Regions from separate parts of the Isoptericola sp. NPDC056618 genome, predicted to be linked through region 2. Evidence: riboswitches for the same ligand, from Rfam matches in the RefSeq annotation. Region 2 holds a riboswitch; each other region holds the start of a gene.

Region 1 (3,639 bases), on a different contig from region 2:
TCCGGGTCGCGCTGGTTGATGTTGCGGGCGTTCGCCGAGAAGATCGTGCGCAGCACGTCGGCGTCGGACCGGGTGAGGTTGTAGTAGTCGAAGTCGAAGTCGCCGGCCTCGTTGGCCGCCTCCTTCTCGGCGACCGTCACGTGCTTGAGCTGCAGGTCGACGCCGATCTGGCGCAGCTGCTGCTGCACGAGCTCGAGCGGCTCGGGCACCTGCCAGAAGGTCACGGTGGTGGTGAGCTTCTGCCCGTCCTTCTCGCGGATGCCGTCGGCGCCCTCGGTCCAGCCGGCGTCGTCGAGGATCTTCTTCGCGCCCTCGGGGTCGTAGGCGAGCAGGTCGCCCGCGTCCTCGAACAGCGGCGTCGAGTGGGACAGCACGCCCGTGGCCGGCCGGTCCTGCGGGGTCAGCACCGTGTCGACGATCTGCTGCCGGTCGATCCCCTTGACGAGCGCGGTGCGCACGGCCTCGTCGGCGGCCAGCGGGCTGGACTCGTTCGGGAACAGGTTGAACACGACACCGGGGTTGGCGCGGTACTCCAGCCAGAAGCCGTTGCCGTCGAACTGCGGCAGGTCGACGGCGTTGAGCGCGGCGGTGGCGTCGATCTGGCCGGACTGCAGGGAGCCGGTGCGCACGCTCGCCTCGGGGATGACCTTGAAGGTCACGGTGTCCAGGTAGGCCTCGCCGGTGTGGTCGTTCGCCTCCGAGCCCCAGGAGTAGCCCTTGACCTTCTCCAGCACGATCTCCTGGTCCTGGGTGTACGACTTCACCGCGAACGGGCCGGAGCCCACGTACTTGCCGGCGCAGCGGTCCTCGGCCGAGAGCTTCGCCGAGTCGGGCGACAGCAGGCCGAGGGAGAAGGTCGACGTCGCCTGGAGGAACTGCGCGCTGGGCTCGTCGAAGTCGACGGTCACGGTGTGCTCGTCCACGACGGTGGTGCCCGCGTAGCCGACCAGGTACTGGGACCCGAGGGACGCGACCGCACCCAGGTCGACGATCGCGTCGAGGTTGGTCTTGACGGCCTCGGCGTCGATCGGGGTGCCGTCGGCGAACGTGGCGTCGTCGCGCAGGTGGAACGTGTAGCTGGAGGCGTCGCCGTTCACGTCCCAGCTCTCCGCGAGCCAGGGCAGGATCTCGCCGGACTCCGGGTCCTGCGCGGTGAGGGAGGCGACGGTCTGCCGGGCGGCCGCGATCGCGTCGTTGTTGCCGACCTGCTGCGGGTCGATGCAGTGCGAGTCCACCGTGATGGCGAACGTCAGGTCGCCGCCGGCGACGGGCTCGCCGTCGGCGGAGGCGCCGGTGCCCGCGGCGTCGGCGCCCGTGGAGCAGCCGCTCAGCAGGAGGCCGGCGGCCGAGACGGTCGCGGCGAGCCCGACGACGGTACGTCGCGGGGTGCGCCTGGGGTCCTGGGTGCGCGGTGCGCGCGGGGTGGTGGTCATCGCGTGGTGTTCCTCGTGGTCATGGCGGGTCGTCCCCGCGCCGGCACGGGCCGGGGCGCGGTCGTGGACGACCGGAGCCGTGCTTACCCCGCCGCGGGCGCGGCGGGGTCAGGTCGTTCCCGGAGCACCCCGTCACGTCGAAGGGTTGCTGGCCAGCGAGCCGGGCCTGGGTGCTGGCGCTCGTCACCTGGGCGGCAGGGAAGCCGCCGCGGCCGCACGAGTCAAGGGCTGGCCGGGCCGTCTCACATCACGGACGCGGACGGGCCCCTTCGGTGCCGCAGACGCCGAAGGCCCCGCCGTCGGTGACGGCGGGGCCTTCGCGGGTCGGGTGGTGGGCGGCGGCCTCAGCGGGCGGAGGGCCGCAGGCGCGCGCCGAGCAGGTAGAGCTCGCAGCCGAGGCACAGGCCGACGACGGCGTTGAGGCCGGCAGCGACGAACGCGATCCCCGCGGCCCACGGCACGGCGGCCAGCACGCCTGCGAGCCCGAGCACGACGCCGACGCCCGTGACGACGAGGCCGACGAGCTGGGCGAACCGCGGCGGGCGCGGGTCCTCGAGCTCGACGGGCGGGGCGAGCCGGGGGCGCACGAGGGTCTTGAACAGCCAGCCCTGCACGGTCCCCTGGGCTCCGCGCACGGTGCCCAGCAGGAAGCCTGCGGCCACGACGGCGAGCAGGACGAGTCCGGCCGTGCTCGCCCCGAGGAGGACGACGACGGCGAGCAGCAGCGCCGTGATGGCGGCGCCCACCCGCGGGCCGCGCGGGTCGATGCCGGCCGGGGCCCGCGTGACGGGGGCCTGGCCGGCGGGACGCTCGGAGGTCATGGGTTCTCCTCGGGGACGGGTCTCGACGGGCTCAGCCGACGGGGACGACGGCGGCCAGTGCCTGGCGCGCCTGCGCGGGCGACATGCCGCCGCTGCTGCGTGCGGCCTGCGCCCCGGTCGCGTCGAGCACCAGCACCGTCGGGGTGGTGAGGACGCCGAGCTCGCGCACGAGGTCGAGATGGTCGTCGACGTCGAGCTCGTGGTGCTCGACGCCGGCCTCGCGCTCGACGAGGCCCTTCAGCACGCGGGCCGTGGCGCGGCACGGGGCGCACACCTCGGCGGACAGCTGGACGAACGTCGCCCGCTCGCCCAGCCGGACCCCGCGGGCCGCCCAGTCCACGGCCGGGTCGTGCCGCGCGGGCGTGGTGCGGACGCGCCCCTGGCGGGACCTCCACACCGCGCCGAGGACGGCGGTCGCCAGGACGAGCACGACCAGGATCACCAGCTGGGTGGGCTGGACTGTCACGGTGGTGGCCTCCTCACGCGGTCGACGTCGCGGTCATTCTCCCCGCCGCCCACCATCCGGTCGACAGGATGACCGCATGCCGGACACCCCGTCGGACGGTCAGACGGTCAGCGCCGCGGCACGCGCGCCGCCGTGCACCGTGGGCGCCTGCGCCGCGGTGAAGCCGGCGGCCCGCCGCTCGTCGTCGGGCCCCCAGAGCGTCGTCGTGACCTCGGCGCGGACGACGGGCGCGACCTCGGCCGCGAACCGACGCAGCACGTCCTCCTGGCGGGACGGCTCCAGCAGGTGGTTCACCGAGACGGACTGCAGCACGTGCCCGAAGGAGCCGTGGTAGTCGAGGATCTTCTCGGCGACCCGCTCGGGCGAGCCGACCAGCGCCGGGCCGCGCTCGACGGCGTCCTCGATCGTCTCGAACGCCTGGGCCTTGCCGACGTGCGTCGCGGGGTCGTAGCCGCGCGCCCGCAGCCGCGCGACCTGCCCCTCGTACAGCGGCCGGTACTGCTCGATCGCCTGCTCCGTGGTGTCGGCGAGGAACAGGCCCCCGGAGCCGGCGCCGACGAACCCGTACGCCGGGTCGTGCCCGGCGGCCGCGTACCGCTCGCGGTACCGGTCGATCAGTCGCCCATAGCTCTCCCGCGGCTGCAGCGCGTTGGCGCTCACGATCGGGTCGCCCCACCGGGCGGCCAGGTCGACGGCGAACTCGCTCGTCGCGGACCCGTGCCAGATGCGGAAGGGCCCGGCGAAGGGTCGCGGCAGGGTGGTGGCGTGCTCCAGCCGGTGGCGGTGGCGACCGGACCAGGCGACGTCCTCCGACGACAGGAGCAGCCGCAGGAGCTCGTAGTTCTCCTCGAGGTACTCGTACTGCTTCGCGATGTCGAGGCCGAGCAGCGGGTACTGCAGCTCCTCGTTGCCCTTGCCG
Region 2 (3,639 bases):
TCGATCGTCGTGATCCTCGCGTCGGTGGTCGTGACGATCAAGGCGTTCCGCGACGGCGGCGGCGAGAACCACGAGGACGCGCCCGTCGCGTCCCGGCGGTTCGCCCCGGCGAACCTCTTCGCGACGGCCGAGGAGAAGCGGATCGAGAAGGAGTGGGTCGACGCCGGACTGCGGGAGACCAGCGGTGCCGGGCACCACTGACGCCCGCACCGTCGGCGCCACCGCGCGCGACGCCGCCCGGGCACTGGCCCGGGCGGCGTCGGCGGGGTGGACGAACCTGCGCTGGTACGTGCGGCAGGTGATGGGCGAGGGCGCCTACGCGACGTACGTGGCGCACGAGCGGGCGGCCCACCCCGACCGGGAGCCGATGGGCGAGCGCGAGTTCTGGCGCGAGCACTACGCGGCCCAGGACCGCAACCCCGGCTCGCGCTGCTGCTGAGCGGGCGGGCGCGACGGCGCCCGCCGCGCCAGGATGGGCGCGTGCGCGCGATCGTGTTCGAATCCCACGGCGGCCCCGAGGTGCTGCATCTCGCCGACGCCCCCGACCCTCAGGCCGGGCCCGGCCAGGTGCGCGTGCGCGTCGAGGCCGCGGCCGTCAACGGCTGGGACGTGAAGTCCCGCGCCGGCACGACCGGCGGCCCGCCGCCGACGTCGCCCGTCGTGCCGGGCCTGGAGGTGGCGGGGGTCGTCGACCAGGTCGGCCCACCCGCCGGGGAGGGCCTGACCGGCGTCGCGCCCGGCGACCGCGTGGTCGGGTTCGCCGTCGGCGGCGGGTACGCGGAGCTCGCCCTCACGTCGGTCTTCGCGCGCGTGCCCGACGGGCTCGCCGCGACCGACGCCGTCACGGTCCCCGTCGCGGCCGAGACCGCGACCCGCGTGCTGCGCCTCCTCGACGTCCGGCCGGGCGAGACGCTGCTCGTGCACGGGGCGTCCGGGTCGGTGGGCGCGCTGGTCGTCCAGCTCGCCGTCCGCCGCGGCGCCCGCGTGATCGGCACGGCGTCGCCGCGGAACCAGGACAGGGTCGCCGCGCTCGGCGCGACGCCCACCACCTACGGCGCCGGGCTCGTGGAACGGGTGCGCGCCCTCGCCCCCGACGGCGTGGACGCCGTCCTCGACACCACCGGCGCGGGCGTGCTCCCCGACTCGATCGCGCTGCGCGGCGGCACGGACCGGATCGTCACCATCGCCGACGACGCCGCGGCGGACCTCGGGGTCCAGGCCAGCTGGCGGTCCGAGCGCGACGCCGGCGAGCTCGCCGAGGCCGTCGACGCCCTGGCCCGCGGCGAGCTGGCGACCACCGTCGGCGCCGTGCTGCCCCTGGCCGACGCCCCGCGGGCGCACGAGCTGGTCGAGAGCGGGCGCGCGGGCGGCAAGGTCGTCCTGGTGCCCTGAGCAGGGCGTTCCCGCCCGATCCGCATCGGCGATCGTCTCAGCAGGCGGTCTCATCCTCGCCCGTATCGCGGATGCTGCGTACGATCGCGTGACAAGCCATCCAGAGCGGCCGAGAGTCCTGGCTCGACGACGCCGCAGCAACCCGTTCTCCGACGGAAGCCTCCCGAGGACGAAGGTGCTCACGCCAGGATCGATGGAGTGACGCATGGTCGCAGAGGCATCCCTTTCGCCCACCCCGGCAGCTCAGCCGGCAGTTCACCCGGCGCTGCCGGCACGCCCGACGGTCTCGTTCGAGCTCATGCCGCCGCGCCGGCCGGACGCCGCCCCCAAGTTCTGGGAGACGGCGCGCCGGCTGGTGGCCGCGCGCCCGGACTTCGTGTCCGTGACCTACGGCGCGGGCGGCGGTGACCGGGCGACCGCACGCCAGGTCGTGTCCACCCTGCTCGCGGGCACGCCCGTCCTGCCCGTGGCCCACCTGACCTGCGTGGGCGCGCACCGGGAGGACGTCTCCGCCGTCATCGACGACTTCCTCGACGCCGGCACCCGCGCGTTCCTCGCCCTGCGGGGCGACCCGCCGAAGGACCAGCCGGACTGGGCGCCGCCCGCCGACGGCGTCGCGTCGTCGATCGAGCTCGTGCACCTGCTGCGCGAGGTCGAGGCCCGGCGCTGCGCGACCGACCCCGGGGCCGCGCTGCGCGGCGCCGCCCGCCCGATGACGATCGCCGTCGCGACGTTCGTCGACGGCAACGTGCAGGCGGGCACCACCCGGGCCCAGGAGGTCCGGCGCCTCAAGGAGAAGCAGGACGCGGGGGCGAGCTTCGCCATCACGCAGCTCTTCTACGAGGCCGGCTCCTACACCGACTTCGTCGCCGAGGCCCGCGCGGCCGGAGTGACGATCCCGATCCTCGCCGGGCAGCTGCCCACGACCGAGCCGCGCCGGCTCCGTCGCGTCGAGGAGCTCACCGGCGTCCGCGCGCCCCGGCACCTGCTGGACGCGCTCGACGCCCTGCCGGACCCGGAGGCCCAGCACGCCTACGGGACCGCGCGCGCCGTGGAGCTCGCACAGCGCGTGCTCGACGCGGGCGCACCCGGCATCCACGTGTACACGTTCAACAAGTACCGTCCCGCTCTGGACCTGCTCGAGGGTGTCCACCTCGGCGGACCGGCGCCGGCCGACGCCATGTCGGACGGCGCGGACCTGGCCAGAAGGCCGTGGGTACCGAGCATCCCGACCCAGGCTCCCGCCGTCTGACGCGCGGAGCCCGAACTCTGGAGTGCTCATGTCCACCACACCGACAAGCCCCACCCCCGCCACGGCATTTCCCGGTGGCACGATCCTCGGCTACCCGCGCATCGGGCGCCGCCGCGAGCTCAAGAAGGCCGTGGAGTCGTTCTGGGCCGGGCGCACCGACGCCGTCGACCTGGAGGTCGCGGCCGGCACGCTGCGCCGCGAGACGGCCCGCCGTCTCGTCGACCTCGGCCTGAACCCCGACGACGGCTCCGTGCCCGGGTCGTTCTCCTACTACGACCAGGTGCTCGACGTCGTCGCGCTGCTGGGCGCCGTTCCCGAGCGGTTCCGCGACCTGCTCGACGACGAGGACGGCTCGCTCGAGCTCGACGGCTACTTCACCGTGGCCCGGGGCCGCGGCGAGGACGCCCCGCTCGAGATGACCAAGTGGTTCGACACGAACTACCACTACCTCGTGCCGGAGATCAGCGAGACGACGCCGGTCTCGTTCGCCGACCACCGCATCGTGCGCGAGTACGCCGAGGCCAAGGAGGCCGGCGTCACGACGCGCCCGGTGCTCGTGGGCCCGGTGACGTTCCTCGCCCTGTCGAAGGCGGCCGACGAGGCGGGCGACGGGTTCCACCCGCTCGACCGGCTCGACGACGTCGTCGCCGCGTACGCCGACCTGCTGCGCGCGCTGGCCGCCGTCGGCGTGCCGTGGGTGCAGCTCGACGAGCCCGCGCTCGTCACGGACTCCCTCGACGTGCCCGCGGAGCGCCTGCACGCGGCGATCGCCTCGGCGTACCGCACCCTGGCGACCGACCTCGCGACGGCCACCGACGACACCGCCTCTGAGGACGCGGCGGGCGAGAGGCCCGCGATCCTCGTGACGGCGCCGTTCGGCGGCCTGCACGAGGACGCCCTCGCGCTCCTCGCCGCGACCGACGTCGACGCGATCGCGATCGACCTGGTCAAGGGCGCCGTGCCGGCCGGCCTGGTGCCGGGCCTCGAGGGCAAGA
Region 3 (3,639 bases), on a different contig from region 2:
CCTGGGGCACCAGCCCGATCGTGGTGGTGGTGCGGGCCACGAACGCCGCGCGGGTGACGGCGTCGAGCCGCGCCGAGCCGGGCGACCCGGCGACCGCGGGCAGCAGCGCGTCGGCGAACGTCGCGAAGGTGACGCCGGCGTTCTCGGCCCGCCGCACGCTGCGGGCGAGGCGAGGCGCGCCGACGGTCTCGGCCGGCGTGAGGCCTGTCGCGGCGGCTGCCGCCGGGTGGGCGCCCGCGCCGTCGACGTCGAGCCCGACGACGAAGGGGGTGGTGAGGTCGGTCATGTGTCGTGGTCCCGTCAGATCGCGGACTCGTCGCCGAGCCGGTGGTAGGTGCGGTCGAGGTAGACCAGGGGTGAGGTCCCGTCCGACCCGGACTGCAGCGCGCGCAGCGAGACCAGGTAGCTGTCGCCGACCGGGGTGCGCTGCAGCACGCGGGCGCGCACCCAGGAGACGGCGCCGTCGATGACGGGCTCGCCCGAGGGAAGTGCCGTCCAGCCGCCCCCCGCGAAGCGGTCGATGCCGCTGGTGGCGAACCGGGCGGAGAGGTCGTCCTGGTGATCGGCGAGGAAGCTGATCGCGAGCGTGCTGGCCGTCGAGACGGCGGGCCAGGACGACGAGGTGGACGCCAGCGAGAACGCGAGCAGGGGCGGTGCGGCGGACACGGAGATCACGGACGTGGCCGTGAACCCGACGGGGCGGCCCGCGTGCTCGAGCGCGACGACGGCCACGCCGGCCGGGTGCTGGCGGAACACCGTCTTGAACTCGTCAGGGGACAGCTGGGGCTCGTCCTGCTGGGCCAGGAGCTCCTCGATCCCCGAGAGCGCGGACAGGTCGGTGCGCTGGTGGGCGTGCTCCGTGGTCACAGGGCGGCTCCCGTCAGCTCGGTGGTCGTGGGGGTGGTGGTCGTGGCGGCCGGCGGTGCGGGGACGCCGGCGGCCCGGCGCAGCGGCGTCGCCCAGCGGGCGAACCAGGGGTCCAGCGCCTCGCCGAGGTCCGGCAGCTGGGCCTCGGTGAGGGTCAGGGTGCGGGTGGGCACGACCGCACCCAGCTCCACGAGCACGGGCCGCAGGTGCGCCTCGCCGGCGAGGGCGTGCGCCGGGTTGCCGGACACGACGAGCGGCACGACGACGACGCCCGCCAGGCCGTCGGGCCCGTAGAGGTCGAGGAACGCCTTGAGCAGGCCCGTGTAGGAGGCCTTGTAGACGGGGGTCGCGACGACGGCGACCGTGGCGCGCGCCAGGCGCTCCTTCGCCGCGTCGGCGGCCGGGTGCGCGGCCGTGAGGATCTCGCCCGCGAACGCCGCGAGCTCGATCGTCGCCACGTCCGCGGCGCCGAGCAGCTCGGCGACGCGGCGGGCGGCGGTCTCCGCCGCGGTCAGGGTGCGCGAGCCCGCGCGCGGGTTGCCGGAGACCACCACCACGGAGGGGGTGGCGGGGCGGGTGTTCTCGGTCATGGGTCGTCCCTCGCAGTCCGTCGATCACGCTTGCCGCACGGCGTCTCGGCCCGCGTGCGCGGACCGGCCGGCGGCCAGGTCATCTCCCGGAGCACCCCGCCGTGACGTGGGGTTGCTGCCCAGCCAGCCGGGGCTTCGCGCTGGGGCTCGTGACCTGGGCGGAGGTATAGCAGCCGATCCGGCGAGCGCCAGCGCCGTCCGGAGACTTCTCACCATCCGGACACGCCGACGCGCCGGAGCCTCCGGCCGGGGGACGGCCGGAGGCTCCGGGGTGGTGCGAGGGCGTCTGACTCGTCAGGCCTCGAGGCGCAGGCGCGCGCCGAGCGCGACGGCCGCGACGACGGCGGCGCCCGCGACCAGGACGACGTCCTTGAGCACGTACTGGCCCAGCAGGGTCATGCCGTGCCCGAACAGCTCGTCGCCGAACAGCGCGACGGGGGACAGGATGCCGACCATCGCCACGGCGAGGGCGACCAGCCCGACCCGCAGCAGGCGGCCGGAGATCAGCGTGAGCCCGATGAAGGTCTCCATGACGGCGACCAGGACGACGGCGGTCGTGGCGGGGACGAGCCCGAGCGTGAGCGTCTCGACGGTGCGGCCCGCGATCTCCTCGGCGGGGCTGGCGCCCGGGAAGAACTTCAGGACGCCGAAGCCGAGGAACACGAGCCCGAGCGCGACCCGCAGGGCCGGGACGGACCACCGGGTGAGGAACCGGGCGAGGGCGGTCACGGCGACGTCGAGCCGCAGCGCCACCTGCTCGGCCAGGGCGTTCGGGAGGCGACGGGCGGCGGGGGCGCCCGGGGCGCGGGTGCCGGCGGTCGTGCGGTGGGTCGGGGTGGAGACGGACATGGTGGTGCTCTCTTCCAGGGGGAGGTGCGACCCGGGGGTGGTCGCCCTGGGAGAGAGCGGCCCACGGCGCCGGGAATGCGCGCGCCCCCGGTTTTCGCCCGGTCCTCACCCGCTCGACGACGCACCGGGGACCGCCTACGGTGCCGGCATGGACCACGAGCCGATGCGACGTGTCGCCGAGTTCCGCGCGGCGTTCGACCTCGAGGTCGAGACCGCCCGACCCGGTCTGGCGGAGCACCGCCGGGCGCTGCTGGCGGAGGAGTCCGGGGAGGCGGCGGAGGCGCTCGCGGACCTCGCGACGGCGCTGGACGAGGGCGGCGACGTCACTGCCGCGTACCGGGCCGTGGCGAAGGAGCTGGCCGACGTCCTCTACGTCACCTACGGCGCGGCCGACGCGCTGGGGATCGACCTGCCGGCGGTGTTCGTCGAGGTCCACCGCTCGAACATGAGCAAGGTGGACGCCGACGGCCGGGTGCTGCGGCGGTCGGACGGCAAGGTGCTCAAGGGGGCGGGCTACCGGCCGCCCGACCTGGGCGACCTCGTCGTGCCGCCGGCGGGCCACGCGTAGGTCCCTGCACGGCGCGGACCTCCGTGACGTGACGCAGACTCGGGGCATGGGCGCGCGCCGCTTCCGCTGGGTGCTGCACGTCGACCTCGACCAGTTCCTGGCCGCGGTCGAGCTGCTGCGGCGCCCGGAGCTCGCGGGCAGGCCCGTGATCGTCGGCGGACGCGGCGACCCGACGGAGCGCGCGGTGGTCTCCACCGCGTCGTACGAGGCGCGGGCGTACGGCGTCCGGTCGGGGATGCCGCTGCGCGTGGCGGCCCGCAAGGTGCCGGACGCGGTGATCCTGCCGGTCGACCACCCGGTGTACGAGGCGGCCTCCGCGCAGGTGATGGCGGCGCTGCGCCGTCTGGGCACGGTGGTCGAGGTCCTCGGCTGGGACGAGGCGTTCCTCGGGTACGACGGGGAGGCCCCGGAGGAGTTCGCGCACGCCGTCCAGCGGGCGGTTCTCGACGCGACCGACCTGCGCTGCTCGGTCGGGATCGGCGACACCAAGGTCCGGGCGAAGATCGCGACAGGGTTCGGCAAGCCGGCGGGCGTCTACCGGCTCACCGCGGAGAACTGGTTCGAGGTGATGGGGGAGCGCCCGACCGCCGACCTGTGGGGCGTGGGCTCCCGGGTGTCGAGGCGGCTCGCGGCGCACGGCATCGACACCGTCGCGCAGCTCGCCGCGGCGGACGACGCGGTCCTGGTCGGCGAGCTCGGGCCGCGGATGGGCGCCTGGTACGGGGAGCTGGGCCGCGGGGAGGGCTCCGCCGTCGTCGACGACAC
Region 4 (3,639 bases), on a different contig from region 2:
CACCGGCACCGGCTCGTCACGTGCGAGCCGCGGCTCGTGGTGCGCGCGAGCACCGCCGGCCCGTCCTGACCGGCCGGCAGGATCAGCCGCCCGCCGGGGGCCGGCCGTCGATCAGCTCGCTCAGTCCGGTGCGGAACCGCTCCGTGTCGTCGAGGTCGATCGGCCGCAGGCGCCGGGGGAGCGCCGCGACGACCAGCGCGTACGCCTCGAGGACCAGCTCCTCCACGAGGTCCGGCGTGATCCCCGGCCCCGCGGCCAGCGAGATCCAGTGGCGCTTGTTCATGTGGTAGCCGGCGGTCACGGTCTCGAGCTCCTGGCGGAGCGCCTCGCCGTCGTCGGGCGCGCACTTGAGCGTCACGAGCGGGGTGCCCATGACCTCCGTGGTCATGCAGAAGACCTTCGCCCGGACCTTGAACACGTCGTGCTCGGGCCCGAACGGCCAGGTGCGGGTGACGCCCGGCAGCGCGAGCGCGGTGGCGGCGGCGACGTCCTGGTGCTGCGTGGGGCCCACGCCGTGTCAGTCCTGTCGGGACGTGCGCAGCGCGTCGCCCTCGACCTCGGCGGCGCTCCAGAAGTTGCGGAGCATCTCCTCGGGGGTGAGCAGCGAGTCGCGGTGCTCGACCGGCTCCTCGGCGCCCGCGATCGCCTTCACCTCGTCGTGGATCCGCTCCATGGAGCTGTCGAGGGACGACGCGACGTCGGCGGCGAGCTTGAGCGAGTCCGTGAGGTGGCGCGGCACGTCGCGCGCGTACTTGTAGTAGATCTTGTGCTCCAGGCTCGCCCAGAAGTCCATGGCGATGGTGCGCAGCTGGATCTCCACGATGACGTGCTCGACCCGGTCGGACAGGTAGACCGGCACCTGCACGATGAGGTGCAGGGACTTGTAGCCGTTCGCCTTGGGGTGGGCGATGTAGTCGCGCTCCTCCAGGACCGTGAGGTCGGCCTGGTTCATGAGCATGTCCCGCACCTTGTAGATGTCGGAGACGAAGCTGCAGGTCACCCGCACGCCGGCGACGTCGAACATGTGCTCGCGCACGCCCTCGGGCGTCAGCGGGATGCCCTTGCGCCGGCACTTGGCGACGATCGACTCGAGCGACTTGAGGCGCGAGCTGACGTGCTCGACCGGGTTGTAGTTCTGCATGTGCCGGAACTCGTCGCGCAGGATCGAGATCTTGGTCATGACCTCGTCGATCCCGAACTTGTACGTCAGCACGAGCCGCCGCAGGCGGTCGACGAGAGCCCGGATCTCCGCGGCCTCGGGGGAGTGGTGCGGGGTCTCCGGTGCTGCGTCCTGGGAGGCGCCGTCCCGGTGCTCGTGCGGTGCGTCCTGCCGTGCGTCCTGCCGTGCGTCCTGCCCTGCGTCCTGGCTCACGGGCACCACGGTAGCCAGGTTTCCTGGCGCTCGAGAATCCGATAAAACCGGTCGGGACTGTTCGGTATTCGAGACGGTCGGGACGAACCGTTGACACCCCCCTTCCGGAGACCTACGTTCCTGCGCACCGGGTCGGACGACCGCGGCGCCCCAGGTGGTGCGGCCGGACGTCCCGGGTGGTCACGAGCTCCGACGCGAAGCCCCGGCTCGTCGGACGGCAACCCCCAGCGCGGGCGGGTGCCCCGGGTGAGGACCAGGCCGGCCGTCGCCGACGGCACGGCAACACGCGACCCCCGCCCCGGCGGGGAGCAGGAGAGGACGAGCATGCACCGCGACGCCACCACCGTGCGCCCCCTGTCGTCCCGGCACGTGCCGTCCGCCTCGCCGGTGACCTCGGCGTCCGCCCGGGCGTGGTGTCGACGCCGCTGATCGCGGCCTGATCGTCCGCCCCTCGCGGCGGACGACCCTCCTCGACGGCCCGGCACCTGCCGGGCCCCGGCCGCAGACGGCCCCGCCCGCCGGTCCCGGCGGGCCTTCCTCCCCGTGCCCTCCCGGCGGTGGCGCGCACCCGCAGGTCCACGACCCGCGCCCGAGTGCGTCCGTCCGCCGCGCCCTGATCGGAGCCGACGTGCCCTCCTCCCTGCCCTCGACGTCCACCCCCAGCACCCCGTCCGCTCTCGTCGTCGGCGTCGACCTCACGGCGGCCGGCGCCCGGCCCGGCGTGCACCGAGCGCGCGGCATCGTGCAGCCCCGGTCGTTCGACGCCGAGCGCTTCGTCCAGCTCGTGCGCACCGCCGACGGCGGCGGCCTCGACCTCGTCACCCTCGACGAGGGCTTCCTGCTGCACCCGGGCCGGCGGCAGGTGACCGGGCGGCTCGACGCGGCCGTGGCCGCCGCACGGGTGGCCCCCCACACGACGCGGGCCGGGCTGGTCGCCGCCGTCGACACCGCGCACGTGGACCCGGCGCACGTCGCCCAGGCCGTCGCCCGCGTCGACCAGGCGAGCTCCGGCCGTGCCGGGTGGCAGGTCGGGCTCCCCACCGGCGCCGTGGTGCAGGACGACGCGTGGGCGGAGCAGGCCCGCGGCGTCGCGGCACAGGTCGTGCGGCACTGGGACGGGCTCGCGACGGGGACCGGGCCGAACGCGGGTGACACCGCCGGCGCCGTCGCCGTCGACGACGAGGGGCGCTTCCGCGTGGACCACGACGGCATCCGCTTCGCCGTGCGCCGGCACCGGCCTGCCGAGAGCCGGGCCGCCGACGGGCCCCGGGGCGCCGGGACGCGGCAGGGCCGGCCGCCCGTCGTCGTCTCCGCCCGGAGCGAGGCCGCGCTCGACCTCGCCGCCCGGACGGCGGACGTCGTGCGCGTCGCGGCCACCGCGCCGGCCCGCGCCGTCCGGCTGCGCTCCCGGCTGCGCGACGCTGCCGAGGCCGCGGGCCGCGACCCCGACACGCTGCGCGTGCTCACCGAGGCGTACGTCGTGCTGGCCGAGGACCGCGCCAGCGCGCAGGCGCGGCTCGAGCTGGTCGAGGCCCTCGAGGGCCCGGAGATCTCCGGCGGGCTGCTCGTGGTGGCCGGCACCCCCGACGACCTCGCCGAGACGATCGTGGACTGGCGGGACGCCGGCGCGTCCGACGGGTTCCTGCTGCGGCCCTCGTCGCTCGGCCCGGACCTGGACGCCCTCGTCGACGGTGTGCTCCCGCGCCTCGTGCGCGACGGCGTGCGGGCGGTGGCGTCACCGGCGCCGCGCACGCTCCGCGCGACCCTCGGGCTGCCGGACGTGGGGCCTGCCGGCAGCGCCGGCAGCGCCGTCGTCGCCCCCGCGTCGGCGCACGCGCGGCCGCGCGCCCGGGCGGGCCGAACCGCCGACTCCCGGCTGGTGCGCGCGTGACCGCCCGCACCCACGCCCGCCACGTCGCCCCCGCCGCCCGCGTCGCCGACACCCGCCGCGACGCCGCACGCCCTCTTGTGACCGGAGGTCCCCGATGACCGTCACCGACGCACCGCGCGTCCGCCCCACCGACCCCGCAGGCGCCCCTGCCCACGCACCGGCCGCCGATCCTGTCGCCGGTCCTGCCGTGGCCCGGCGCGCGCGCCGGCGGGCCGACCGCGAGCGCGCGCTCGCCGCGCCCCACGGCTGGCTGAGCCTGGCGGGGTTCCACTGGCTGCCCTCGCGACCGGAGCCGCTGCCAGGCGTGCCCGGGCTGTGGCTCGCCGACGCCGCCGGCGCGCACCTGCGGCCGGGGGAGACCGGCGGTCCCCGGGTC

Evidence for each region. Region 2 has a riboswitch for S-adenosylmethionine ahead of ACFQ8T_RS02265 (methylenetetrahydrofolate reductase). Riboswitches for the same ligand answer to the same signal wherever they lie in the genome.
Region 1: it holds a riboswitch for S-adenosylmethionine, as region 2 does, so the genes downstream of both, ACFQ8T_RS04635 (ABC transporter substrate-binding protein) here and ACFQ8T_RS02265 (methylenetetrahydrofolate reductase) in region 2, are expected to answer to the same signal.
Region 3: it holds a riboswitch for S-adenosylmethionine, as region 2 does, so the genes downstream of both, ACFQ8T_RS04690 (NADPH-dependent FMN reductase) here and ACFQ8T_RS02265 (methylenetetrahydrofolate reductase) in region 2, are expected to answer to the same signal.
Region 4: it holds a riboswitch for S-adenosylmethionine, as region 2 does, so the genes downstream of both, ACFQ8T_RS04575 (LLM class flavin-dependent oxidoreductase) here and ACFQ8T_RS02265 (methylenetetrahydrofolate reductase) in region 2, are expected to answer to the same signal.

The regions. Positions count from the first base shown of each region.
Region 1 is NZ_JBHTVZ010000002.1:339,779-343,417, reverse strand. Features, by position in the region: gene ACFQ8T_RS04635 (ABC transporter substrate-binding protein) at 1-1,433, opposite strand, end outside; SAM riboswitch class IV at 1,508-1,621, opposite strand; gene ACFQ8T_RS04630 (DUF4395 domain-containing protein) at 1,778-2,254, opposite strand; gene ACFQ8T_RS04625 (TlpA family protein disulfide reductase) at 2,286-2,720, opposite strand; gene ACFQ8T_RS04620 (LLM class flavin-dependent oxidoreductase) at 2,820-3,639, opposite strand, start outside.
Region 2 is NZ_JBHTVZ010000001.1:487,662-491,300, reverse strand. Features, by position in the region: gene ACFQ8T_RS02280 (carbon starvation CstA family protein) at 1-201, shown strand, start outside; gene ACFQ8T_RS02275 (YbdD/YjiX family protein) at 185-439, shown strand; gene ACFQ8T_RS02270 (NADP-dependent oxidoreductase) at 481-1,392, shown strand; SAM riboswitch class I at 1,486-1,592, shown strand; gene ACFQ8T_RS02265 (methylenetetrahydrofolate reductase) at 1,598-2,644, shown strand; gene metE (5-methyltetrahydropteroyltriglutamate--homocysteine S-methyltransferase) at 2,673-3,639, shown strand, end outside.
Region 3 is NZ_JBHTVZ010000002.1:352,308-355,946, forward strand. Features, by position in the region: gene ACFQ8T_RS04680 (hypothetical protein) at 1-286, opposite strand, end outside; gene ACFQ8T_RS04685 (flavin reductase family protein) at 301-867, opposite strand; gene ACFQ8T_RS04690 (NADPH-dependent FMN reductase) at 864-1,457, opposite strand; SAM riboswitch class IV at 1,479-1,612, opposite strand; gene ACFQ8T_RS04695 (DoxX family protein) at 1,752-2,306, opposite strand; gene ACFQ8T_RS04700 (hypothetical protein) at 2,455-2,874, shown strand; gene ACFQ8T_RS04705 (DNA polymerase IV) at 2,921-3,639, shown strand, end outside.
Region 4 is NZ_JBHTVZ010000002.1:328,180-331,818, forward strand. Features, by position in the region: gene ACFQ8T_RS04560 (LacI family DNA-binding transcriptional regulator) at 1-69, shown strand, start outside; gene ACFQ8T_RS04565 (MmcQ/YjbR family DNA-binding protein) at 83-511, opposite strand; gene ACFQ8T_RS04570 (GTP pyrophosphokinase family protein) at 518-1,246, opposite strand; SAM riboswitch class IV at 1,551-1,664, shown strand; gene ACFQ8T_RS04575 (LLM class flavin-dependent oxidoreductase) at 2,001-3,263, shown strand; gene ACFQ8T_RS04580 (DUF1684 domain-containing protein) at 3,358-3,639, shown strand, end outside.